3 regions of the Pseudoalteromonas sp. SR43-2 genome follow, and region 3 is predicted to be linked to each of the others. Evidence: predicted binding sites of a transcription regulator. Region 3 holds the regulator's gene; each other region holds the start of a gene.

The links. The regulator MetJ, encoded in region 3, represses methionine synthesis genes. The targets are predictions, from matches to a motif close to TAGACGTCTAGACGTCTA.
Positions count from the first base shown of each region.
Region 1: the regulator MetJ is predicted to act here: its motif matches at 2,068-2,085, upstream of H5120_RS01260 (methylenetetrahydrofolate reductase).
Region 2: the regulator MetJ is predicted to act here: its motif matches at 2,499-2,516, upstream of metK (methionine adenosyltransferase).

Region 1 is NZ_JACJED010000001.1:252,014-256,335, reverse strand. It holds gene H5120_RS01265 (pitrilysin family protein) at 1-1,878, opposite strand, end outside; gene H5120_RS01260 (methylenetetrahydrofolate reductase) at 2,129-3,085, shown strand; gene H5120_RS01255 (sensor domain-containing diguanylate cyclase) at 3,346-4,322, opposite strand, start outside.
Region 2 is NZ_JACJED010000004.1:238,519-242,840, forward strand. It holds gene H5120_RS05280 (pyrimidine/purine nucleoside phosphorylase) at 1-137, opposite strand, end outside; gene tkt (transketolase) at 322-2,313, opposite strand; gene metK (methionine adenosyltransferase) at 2,618-3,769, shown strand; gene H5120_RS05295 (hypothetical protein) at 3,945-4,322, shown strand, end outside.
Region 3 is NZ_JACJED010000008.1:98,509-102,830, reverse strand. It holds gene H5120_RS09005 (malic enzyme-like NAD(P)-binding protein) at 400-1,641, shown strand; gene metJ (met regulon transcriptional regulator MetJ) at 1,705-2,025, opposite strand; gene metB (cystathionine gamma-synthase) at 2,315-3,562, shown strand; gene metL (bifunctional aspartate kinase/homoserine dehydrogenase II) at 3,998-4,322, shown strand, end outside.

The DNA.
Region 1 (4,322 bases), on a different contig from region 3:
GTAAAGTGCACTGTATAGCACTTCTTTGCCTAGCTCTTCATCGTTAGATGCTTTTAAGCCTGATTTAATACCATCGATCATTTCTTTTTTAAGGCGTTTAAAGTCATCGTCTCTAAAGCCTGGGTTTAATAATTGATCGCTCACAAGTGAATACCACTGCGCTGCATTGTCTTTATGAATACGCCCTTGAAACGACAGCATTTCTTTATCTATTTGATAACCAAAGCTACCTGCAAGCGGATAAAGTGCTTTTTGAATATCTTTATAGCTTGTCGCCTCTGAGCCACCTTGTGCAAGCATAGCCGCAGTGAGCGCAGCAACACCTTTTTTGCCTTGAGGGTCGGCAGCCGCGCCGGTATTGAATAAAAAGTTAACATCGATTAACGGCGAGCTATTGGTTTTATCAAGTACTTTAAATGCAGGTGCCGCGGGTGCTTGTTCAAGCTTTGCAGTAAGCGTATTTAAATTAACTTCTTGCTCAAAACCTGGGGCTTTATCAAGTGCCGACATTGTTAATGTGGTACGTGCGTTATCAGTAAAGTATTTATTAGCAACGGCTTTAATGTCTGCGCTGGTGATGTTATCTGCCGATTTATACAGCTGGTTTATAACCTCTGGATCGCGCTCAAAATGCATGTAGCTGGCAAGGGTTGATGCAATCGCTTGCGACGAATCTAAGCCATTTATAAAGCTGTATTTAAGGTTCGATTTTAAATCACTTAGCTTTTGCTCATCAACAAGCTCAGTGCGTGCTTTTGCATAAGTTCGATTAATGACATCGCGCGCAGTGGCTAAATCATCTGCGTTTTCTACTTTAACAAATACGTGTAATAAACCCGGATCTTTAGTCTCTGGGTTATAGGTAAACATTTGGCTGGCAATTTGTTTGTCGACCACTAGCTCTTGATATAAATCTGAATTACTAGAAAAATAAAGCTGTGAGATTAAATCAAGCGCCGCTCTGTCTTTTTTAGCAGGCTCCCACGCAGCGCCTTTGTACGATACGAGTAACCAATGCCCTGGTAGCGCTTCATCTTGCTGGTGTAAATATTTTGGTGCTTGTTGCACAGGCTCTGCTTTAATATCAGCAACATAGTTACCTTTTTTCCAGCTGCCCCAATGTTTTTTAACCATTGCCATTGTTGCTTGTGGGTCTACATCGCCCACAATAACAAGTGACACATACTCAGGTTTATAAAACTTAGCAAAAAACTCTTTACCATAGGCCATTTGATCAGGCATGGCTTCTATGTCTTTAAAAAAGCCCATAGTGGTGTGTTTATACGTGTGCTTATCAAACGCCTCTTCGCGTACAGCGCTTAATAATTTACGAATTGGGCTCGCGTTGTTTTTTAAGTACTCACCTTTTACCGTTTGGGCTTCGGTTCTAAATTGTTCTTCGGTGTAGGTTAAGTTTTGAAAAATATCAGCTTCAAGCTCAAGTACTTTATCAAGATGCTGCTTTGAAAAGTTTAAATGGTAATTTGTGTAATCGTTTGTTGTATAAGCGCGGTTATCAACACCTGAATTTTTTAATATGTCTGAGTACACATCTTCAGGGTATTTTTGTGAGCCTTTAAACATCATGTGTTCAAAAAAGTGAGCAAAGCCTGTTTTGCCCTCTTCAACTTCGTTACGCGATCCAACCGATACCGGAATTTGCAGCGACACTACATCAGGGTAATCGGTTTTAACAACCATGACACGTAAGCCGTTTTCTAGCTCTTCAATTAAGTAATCTTGTGAAAAAACACGGTCATCAGCTTTATTTACTTGTTCTTGTTGTGCTGTTGTTTGCGTGCTTTGGTTTTGTTGCATGGCGCAACCTGTTAACGCCAGCGATACCGCTAAGCTGGTTGCTAATAATTTAAATTTCATTGTTGTCCCTTTTTAAATTGAGCAAATTTGTTGTCAGATTTAACTCTTTAATTATGCCCCATAGCCAATAAATATAAGAGCCCCAAGGGAATTTATTATGTAAACAACTGTGTCAATTATAAATTATGGGAACAAGCACTATGAATAAACATCATGTTAATTGAAAAACTTTCATTAAATAAATCTATCTAGACGTCTAAATGGCTGCTATATTAAATCCATCAAAACAAACTTAGCTGGAATGAGGATTATGGCTTTATCACTAAAAGAGAAGATAGTGGACACCAATCAAGGTGTTTATCTTATTGGTACTACCCCGCCTAAAATTGGCACCGATAAAGCGCAATTAAAAACCATTGCAGAAAAGCTATTAGGTCGCTTACACGAAATTGAATACGACGGCGTGATAATTTACGACATTCAAGACGAAAGCAGCCGAACTAATCAAGACCGTCCATTTGCGTTTAAACAAACCGTTGATCCGCGTGAATACAGCCATTTACTTCGTAATTTATCTGCACAAGATGTAATTACTTATAAAAGTGTGGCGCAGCGTGGCGTAGGCGAATTTAAAGATTGGCTAAGTGAAACTAAAAACGACTACGATTTACAAAATGTTGTTTTAGTAGGTAGCCCATCATCGATAGGCGATATAAAGCTAAGCCTGCCAGATGCTTATAAAGCATTGGCTGAGCAATCAGATGATTTCTTTTTAGGTGGCGTTACGATTGCTGAACGCCATTCAAGTAAACGAAATGAGCACGAACGATTAATAGAAAAAACAGCACAAGGTTGTCAGTTTTTTATATCGCAAGCTGTTTACGATGCACAAGCGACTATAGAGCTAATTACTAGCTACGCACGTACATGTAAAGCGCAGGGTATTACACCTCAACGTATTATATTAACGTTTACCCCGTGCGGCGGCGAAAAAACCTTAGAATTTATGCAATGGTTGGGTATCTCAGTGCCAGAGGCAACAAAATGGCGCATGCTTGATGCAGACAATACATTAAGCGAATCGGTCCGTATTTGCCGCGAAAACCTCGACTTAATACTTAAAAGCTGTGCGCACCTAGACGTGCCACTGGGCTTAAATATTGAAAGCTTAACAAACCGTAAAGAAGAAATTGACGCGTCAATTAACTTATACCGTTTATTAAAAGCTATTATGGAATTAAACCTTGCTGAAAAATTAATAGCTTAAAGGCTAGGTAAGAGCTAATTAACACCCTTCTTGGCAAGCCTCATGGCTTGCTTTTTTTATGTCCGTACTTTGAAAAATAAATTAAGAAGTACAAGTAAAAATTTGCAGTTTAAGCTATTCATTGAAGCTATTTTTGGTTATTACTCTCAAGCCTTTTTAAGGCAAACCCCATAGAGGAGCACATAACACCAAAAATAAAACCTATCGCAGAAAAAACTAGCCAAGTTTTTGTGGCATGAGTCATGACGAACTTCCTTTTATTATTCTGCTTTTTTAGCGAGCCTATACGCTTGTTTATTTTTATACATTGCGTGGTCTGCATCATTTAATAGCGCTTCAAAGGGCTGCTTTTGTTTATTAGTAAAACTATAACCTATGCTGAGCGATAAATCGCAAACGTCTTCTTTGAGTAAAGATTTTGAATACTCAGAGGATATCTTATCCGTGATGAAGCTAATTTTACCTTTATCGCTTAATTGCATTACTGCAACAAACTCATCACCACCTAAACGCCCTACTATATCGGCATCTCTTAAATGTGTTTTTAGCGTATCTGCCAATATAATTAAGGCTTTGTCGCCCACTTCATGTCCGCAGGTGTCGTTTAATTTTTTAAAGTCGTTTATATCAATAAACAAGCAACATACGTCGAAGCCCAAACGCAGTGCTAAATTAAGCTTTTGCTGAGCTAGTAAGTTAAGTGCTCGGCGATTATAAATACTCGTTAATGAGTCTAACATGGCTATTTCGCGCATTTGCTCATAGCTATACACAAGCGCTAGGTCGTCTTCAATTAAATCGCGTAGTTGCTCTATGAGCTCAAAGTATTCATCGGTATAGCTAGTTATTTTAGTGTCTTTTAAGCATAGCGTGCCAAATACTTCGCCTTCAGGCCAATGAATAGGTAAACCTAAGTACGATTCAACACCATCCTCAACTACTTCTGGCAGTGTGTTCCATGCATCGTTATTGCTTGCATCATTAACATATAAAATATTATTAGTTTCAGCGACGTGCCGACAAAAAAGAGGTGTTTGAGGAGGAAGTATCGGATTGGTTTCAAAGCTTGAGCCACCTTCGTTACTTCTAATAACAACGCGATAGCCTTTGCTTGTTGCCTGAACTATATAACCAGACGGGGCAGAAAAAAGCCCCGTGATAAGGTCCATTGTTTTTTGCCATTTATGCAAAGATATTTGGCCATCAACACCAGAGAATGCCCATTTATCAGTTTCAA
Region 2 (4,322 bases), on a different contig from region 3:
AAAACAAACTCACCTGGTTGCATAAAACCTAACGTTTTCGCTTCGCCATCACCTAAAATAACGGTACGGCTCGACACTTTTCCGTCAAAATATACATTGGCTTTTTTTACTACACTTACGTTATCAAACTTTGGCATTTTTAGCTCCTGCTATTAATTTAAGATTTTTGTTTATAAATTTTATCGCACTACCTTGCCTGATAGCTTACTTTCTTGCAAGAAAAGCAGCATTGTTCAAGGTGAAGTTGCTTCATGTAAAGGCATAAAAAAACCCGCAACATGTGCGGGTTTTTCAATTACTTACTTTATTTGATCAAAGCGATTAAAAAAGCTCGTTTGCTTTGCTTACAATGTTTTCCACTGTAAAACCAAAGTGCTCAAACAGCTCGCCAGCAGGTGCTGACTCACCAAAGGTAGTCATACCTACTACTGCGCCATTTAGACCTACGTACTTGTACCAGTAGTCAGCAATACCTGCTTCTACTGCTACGCGGCGTGTAACAGATGCCGGTAATACGCTTTCTTTGTACTCTGCGCTTTGATCTTCAAAGGCATCAGTACATGGCATAGATACAACACGTACCTTTTTACCTTGGCTGCGTAGCTCAGTTGCTGAATCTTGTGCTAGTTGCACTTCAGAGCCCGTCGCAATGAAAATAATTTCAGGATTGCCGTCACAGCTAAGGATGTAACCACCCTTTTTAACATCGCTTAATTGCTGTGCGTCACGCGCTTGTTGCTCAAGACCTTGGCGAGTAAAGATTAACGATGTTGGACCGTCTTTACGCTCAATAGCTTGTTGCCATGCAATTGCCGACTCAACTTGGTCACATGGGCGCCAGTTGTATAAGTTAGGCGTTAAACGCATGCTTGCAATTTGCTCTACTGGTTGGTGAGTTGGACCATCTTCACCTAAACCGATTGAATCGTGCGTGTATACAAAAATGCTTGGTTGCTTCATTAATGCAGCCATACGTACGGCATTTTTTGCATATTCAACAAACATTAAGAACGTAGCACCGTAAGGAATAAAGCCTTTATGAAGGGCAATACCATTCATAATTGCCGACATACCAAACTCACGTACACCGTAGTAAATGTAGTTACCGCTTGCATCGTCGTGTGTTAAACCTTTAGAGCCATCCCAAATTGTTAAGTTTGAGCCTGCTAAATCGGCTGAGCCACCCATAAATTCTGGTAATAACGGACCAAATGCGTTTAATGCATTTTGTGATGCTTTACGAGACGCTGGGTTTGCTGGGTTTGCTTGTAATTGCTCAATGTACGCTTGAGATTTTTCAGCCCAATCGCCAGGCAGTTCGTTATTAATACGACGCTTGTATTCAGCTGCAAGCTCTGGGTATGCTTTTGCGTATGCTGCAAACTTTTCGTCCCAGCTTGATTCAAGCTGCTGACCTTTTTCTTTGCTATCCCATTGTGCGTAAATATCATCAGGAATTTCGAACGCATCGCCAGTCCAACCTAAGAATTCGCGAGACGCTTTAATTTCGTCATCACCTAGTGGTGCACCGTGACAATCGTGGCTACCAGATTTATTAGGTGAGCCGTAACCAATAATTGTTTTACAACAAATTAGTGATGGTTTATCTGTAACGCTTTTAGCTTCTGCAATTGCAGCACTTATAGCATCGCTGTCGTGGCCATCAACACCACTAATTACATGCCAACCGTATGCTTTAAAGCGAGCTGGCGTGTCATCTGTAAACCAACCTTCTACTTCACCATCGATTGAAATGCCGTTGTCATCCCAAAATGCAACAAGTTTACCCAGACCTAATGTGCCTGCAAGTGAACCAGCTTCATGAGAAATACCTTCCATAAGGCAGCCATCGCCCATAAATGCATAGGTAAAGTGATCAACAATATCGTGACCTTCACGGTTAAACTGTGCAGCTAGCGCTTTTTCAGCAATTGCCATACCTACGGCATTTGTGATCCCTTGACCTAATGGACCCGTAGTAGTTTCGATTCCTGGTGCATAGCCATATTCAGGGTGACCTGGTGTTTTAGAATGCATTTGACGGAAGTTTTTAATTTCGTCCAGTGGTAAGTCGTAACCACTTAGATGCAATAGAGAATAGATAAGCATTGAACCGTGGCCGTTTGAAAGAATAAATCTGTCACGGTCAGCCCACTCTGGATTTGTTGGGTTGTGTTTTAGATAATCGCGCCATAATACTTCTGCGATATCAGCCATGCCCATAGGGGCTCCAGGGTGACCAGATTTGGCCTTTTGTACTGCGTCCATTGACAAGACGCGAATAGCATTTGCAAGTTCTTTGCGAGATGGCATGAATTCTCCTACCTTTATGTGTATTTGCGCGGGTATTTATGTGTTTGTTTATGCACCCAAGTAACTTGGGTTTGTTTATATCGACCATTCTTACTTATTGTGGGGGCTGTGTGCAATTAAAAACCCTATAAAAGTGAGGCATTATGAATATTTTTTAAGACCAAAAAGTTATTAGTAATTTTATTTAGACGTCTAGGCGTAAAAACACTATGCAAGGTGTTTTGTTTTCGATAAAATACGCCCCTTAATTTTTTAGCGCTAATACCGACGTTTGTGAAGCGCAATATTTGTGAGCAGAAATACAATGGCAAAACATTTATTTACTTCTGAATCAGTTTCTGAAGGTCATCCGGATAAAATCGCCGATCAAATCTCTGATGCGGTACTTGATGCTATCCTAGAGCAAGACTCTCATGCCCGTGTTGCGTGCGAAACTTACGTAAAAACAGGTATGGTTATGGTTGGTGGTGAAATCACTACTAGCGCATGGGTTGATATTGAAGAAATTACACGTAAAACAGTACGTGAAATTGGCTACACACATTCAGACATGGGCTTTGATGCCGATTCATGTGCAATTTTAAACACTATTGGTAAACAGTCTCCTGACATTAACCAAGGTGTTGACCGTACTAGCCCAGAAGAACAAGGTGCTGGCGACCAAGGTCTTATGTTTGGTTACGCATGTAACGAAACAGAAGTGCTAATGCCTGCGCCAATTACTTACTCACACCGTTTAGTACAGCGCCAAGCGCAAGTACGTAAAAGCGGCGAGCTTAACTGGTTACGTCCAGATGCAAAATCTCAAGTTACTTTTGCATACGAAAATGGTAAGCCAGTAGGTATTGATGCAGTAGTACTATCTACTCAGCACAGCGAAGACATTTCGCAAAAAGATTTAGTAGAAGCGGTGATGGAAACTATCATCAAGCCGGTACTTCCTGCAGAGCTTATTACAAGCGCGACTAAATTTTTCATTAACCCAACGGGTCGCTTTGTAATTGGCGGACCAATGGGCGATTGTGGTTTAACAGGTCGTAAAATCATCGTTGATACATACGGTGGTATGGCTCGTCACGGTGGTGGTGCTTTCTCTGGTAAAGATCCATCAAAAGTTGACCGCTCAGCTGCATACGCTGCACGTTACGTTGCTAAAAACGTAGTTGCGGCTGGCCTTGCTGATAAATGTGAATTACAAGTTTCCTACGCAATCGGTGTTGCAGAGCCTACATCTATCAGCGTTGAAACGTTTGGTACAAGCAAGTTAGAAGAAAGCCGTTTAATCGAGCTTATTCGTGAACACTTTGACCTGCGCCCTTACGGCTTAATTCAAATGCTTGATTTAGAGCGCCCTATCTACCTTCCTACAGCGGCTTACGGCCACTTTGGTCGTGACGAATTCCCTTGGGAACGTACAGATAAAGCTGATGCACTTCGTGCAGCCGCTGGCCTTTAAGCAAAAAGTGTTGAAGAAAATTAAAAACGGCCCTTAATAGGGCCGTTTTTGTATCTAAAACTTATCAGTTACATTGTTTGTAGTGCGTCTACAAAATAACTATAAAATCGACCTCGAATTCTTTTGTACTTTAGGTATATACTCATTTCATTATAAAAGCTTTAGGGATAGTTAAATGGCCGATAACTTTCGCGTTATATTTGCAGGACTTGCCGATAACGTTGACATAAAAACAGCGTGCGCAAACTTAGCTGCAAAATTAAAAACGTCAGATGAAAAAGTAGCTCTTTTTTTTAAAGGTAAGCCGCTGTTTGCGCCAAGCGATAAAGACAAAGCGTTAAAACAGACTAAGTTATTAGCAAGCCTAGGTATTAAAAGTAAGCTGCAAGCTGTTTCAAATGAGATTCAAAATAGCTCCCCCGCAGCTGCAAATAACAACCAACGTGATGAACGTATTTTTGATGCACTTGATTACATCACTAGCAGCTTAATACGCCTTGAAGAAAAGCTAGATGAGCTAGAGCAACGCCTTCCTGAAGCTCAATTAAATACA
Region 3 (4,322 bases):
TGAGTATGCATAAACCTTTACAGACAAATCGATAGATATTCTCTATATTTTAAATAGTACAAATTTTAACTAGGTTGATAAAAGTAGCTAACGTGGGCTTATCTGTTTTTAAAGTAGTGTAGTAGGCTGTTATTTTAAGTTTGTGATGATGTGTTAAACATACATTTTTTTAATATTTTAATAGACATAAACACACCTCAAAACTTACTTTTTTGGTGAATTTTTATTTATCAAATGTTTATATAATCCTGCAAAGTTACTGAAAAACCTCTTAAAATTAAAGGATATAGCATATAACAGGATAGACCTGATATTGCTTGGAATTTAAAAATAATAAGGGTATCGTACCCCAAGACTCCACCTCTCACTTTAACTTAAATTGCAGGATACCATCGCGTTATGTCTGACTTTCGTGAACAAGCACTACATTATCACTCACATCCCGTACCTGGTAAAATTAGCATTGAGCTAACAAAACCAGCTAAAACAGTTCAAGACTTAGCCCTAGCTTATAGCCCAGGTGTCGCTGAGCCTGTACGTGAAATTGCCGCAGATCCTGCAAATGCATATAAATATACCGGTAAAGGTAACATGGTTGCGGTTATCACTAATGGTACTGCAATTTTGGGCTTGGGTAATTTAGGTCCTTTAGCGTCTAAGCCCGTAATGGAAGGCAAGGCGTTATTGTTTAAACGTTTTGCAGGGCTTGATTCTATTGATATTGAAGTAAAGCACAAAACAACAGAAGACTTTATTAACACGGTTGCCAATATTGCTGACACATTTGGTGGTATTAACCTTGAAGATATTAAAGCACCAGAGTGTTTTGAAATTGAAAAAGCATTAATAGAGCGTTGTAGCATTCCTGTTTTTCATGACGACCAACACGGCACCGCCATTGTGACGGCTGCCGGCATGTTAAATGCGCTAGAAGTACAAGGTAAATCAATTGAAGATGCAATAATTGTATGTTTAGGTGCAGGCGCTGCTGCAGTTGCGTGTATGGAACTGTTAATTAAGTGTGGTGCACTGCGTGAACACATTTATATGCTTGACCGTAAAGGTGTTATTCATACTCGTCGCGATGATTTAAATGAATATAAACAGCTTTTTGCTAACAATACCGATAAACGCACATTGCAAGATGTAATTGCAGATGCTGATGTGTTTGTTGGTGTTTCGGGTCCTAACTTGTTAGCTGCCGAAGATTTAAAACTAATGGCAGAAAAACCGGTCGTGTTTGCATGTTCAAACCCAGATCCAGAGATCGATCCTGCACTTGCTCACGGCGCACGCAACGATTTAATTATGGCAACAGGGCGCTCTGATTACCCTAACCAGGTTAACAATGTTTTATGTTTCCCGTTTATTTTCCGTGGTGCACTTGATGTACGTGCAAGCGCGATTAACGATGAAATGAAAATTGCTGCAGTTGAGGCTATTCGTAGTATTGCCAAAGAGCCTGTACCTGCAGAAGTTTTAAAAGCCGCAGGCGTAGATAAACTAGAGTTTGGTGCGCAGTATATTATTCCAAAACCAATGGATCCGCGTTTACTACCGCGTATAGCTAAAGCTGTAGCACTTGCTGCGGTAGAGTCGGGTGTTGCGCAAATTGATTTGCCTGAAAATTATATGGCGTAATATATAACGCTTAAACAAAAAACCTCAGCAATGCTGAGGTTTTTTGATTAAAAAGGTAACGATTTATTCTTCGTTTAAAATAGGCACTTCTAAACCCATTTCTTGCATTATCTTTTTAACTTCTTCTGGTACTTTTTCTGCGTTGTCTTTACGTAGGTCATCGTCATTTGGTAAAGGTTGACCAGTAAATGCATGCAAAAACGCCTCACATAGCAATTCACTATTTGTTGCATGGCGAAGGTTGTTGATTTGACGACGCGTACGCTCATCCGTTAAAACTTTTAATACATTTAGCGGGATCGAAACGGTGATCTTTTTAACTTGCTCTGATTTTTTCCCGTGTTCTGCGTATGGGTGAATATACTCACCATTCCATTTAGCCATAAGATGTATCGTTGCCTCAGATTATTAATTTCTCACACGGTATAAAAAGCGTGTAAATATGCGTGAAATTCTATCGATTTAAAAAAGATAGTCAAATAATAGATACCGATCTATCTTAATAAGCCTATTTGGGATGTAAAAATAAGCTCACTTTTGTGAGCTAAAATGTGATACTAGCAAACGCCTTTCCTAACTTTAGCCATCTAGAGCTTTAAAATCCTTTGACTTATTAAAACGGATAACTTACTCTTTTAGACGTCTAAACATCCAAATTAATCAGGTGACGAATATGAGCGAAAAAAACAAAGCGACCATTGCTGTACGTAACGGCGTTGATGCTGATAAACATCATGGTGCAGTGGTGCCGCCAATTTATTTATCAACGACTTATTCGTTTGCCGACTTTGATACTAAGCGTGAGTATGATTATGGCCGCAGTGGTAACCCTAATCGTGATATTTTAGCAGAGACGCTTGCTAAGCTTGAAGGCGGCGCTCGTGGCATAATTACGGCCACAGGTATGGCTGCCGTGCATTTAGCTACTCAGCTACTTAACAGTGACGACACGTTAGTAATTCCACATGATTGTTATGGTGGTAGCTATCGTTTATTTACATCGTTACAAAAACGCGGATTATTGAAGCTTGAAGTATTAGATTTAACAAAAGAAGAAAGCCTTCAACAAATTTTAGCAATTAAGCCTAAGCTTATTTGGATAGAGACTCCAAGTAACCCAGTACTTCGTTTAACCGATATTAAAGCGGTTACCGATGTTGCTAAGCAATGCGGTGCATTGGTTGCCGCAGATAACACGTTTTTGTCTCCTGCCTTACAAAACCCTATTAAGTTTGGTGTAGATATTGTGGTGCATTCAACTACTAAATATATTAACGGGCACTCAGATGTAGTGGGCGGCGCTGTTATTGCTGCAACACAAGAGCTTGGTGATGAGCTTGCTTGGTGGGCAAATAATATTGGTATTACGGGCGCGCCTTTTGATAGTTATTTAACGCTTCGTGGTCTACGTACTCTAAATGTGCGTTTAAGGCAGCACCAAGAAAATGCGCTAGCAATAGCTAAGTACCTTGAAAGTTCCAATTTTGTAAGCCAAGTTTACTATCCAGGACTTGAATCGCATCCTCAACATGAGCTTGCTAAAGCACAACAACTTGGCTTTGGTGGCATGGTTAGTTTTGATATTAAAGGCGATATAAACGACGCTGCAGCATTTTTAACTAGTCTTAAAACGTTTAGTTTAGCTGAGTCACTAGGTGGCGTAGAGAGTTTAATTTGTCACCCCGCAACTATGACGCACGCAGGCATGGAGGCAAAGGCACGTTTAGAGGCGGGTGTGGGCGATACGCTTATTCGTATTTCGGTTGGGATTGAAGATATACACGATTTAATAGCTGACTTTGAACGAGTATTTGAACTTGTAAAACCAGGGCAAAATAAAAATGTTGGCCGTGTAGGCAAAGGTGCTGGCACTTCTGGTGGAAACGTTAAATTAAGTGCAGCCCGTCCAGCGCTTTGGTAAGTAATACCAATCCGCAATAATACCTAGGGCGTGTTGATCTTTGGTGGGTGAATTTGCAGTAGTATGTTTGGTTTTTAGGCAAGGCGGAGCCTATGTAGTGTGGTTATTCCCCATGAATAGGCGATAACGCAGCATAAATACCAAACATGCGCTGCCCTTTGGGTTCTTTCTAGGGACGATTAACTCTTTGTTGCTCGGTTTTTACTTAGCCCACTAGGTTACAAACCTCGCGCCGCGATTTAATCGCCCCTAGATTGAACAAATTTCAATCCACAAAGAACAACACGCCCTAATCAATTTGAGGGATTAAACCGCACGATAAAATCGTTAAAAATTCCTAATATAGAACAACTAAATAACGAAATTTTTGCCTTGTTATCGATACGGTTTTCTTTCCTCAAAATAGACAACTTAATTAAGCGAATTGGTATAAATATGGTCAATTGTGTACATAAATTTGGTGGTTCAAGCTTAAGCTCTAGTGAGCGCTATCAAAGCGTAGCTAAAATAATTATTGGGCATACTCAGCCGGGTGACTGTATTGTGGTATCTGCTGCAGGTAAGACTACAGATACACTTGTGTCGTTGTGGCAAAGTTATCAGCTGCAAGACACGCAAGCTGTCGCTGATATTTTACTGCAGTTAAATAACCATCAAAGCGATTTAATTGAGCAGTTATTACAAGCTGATTTAAAGTGCTGCGCACTTAAAACACTAAATACCGAGCTTAGTAATATTGCAGAACTTGCTCAAGCTGAGC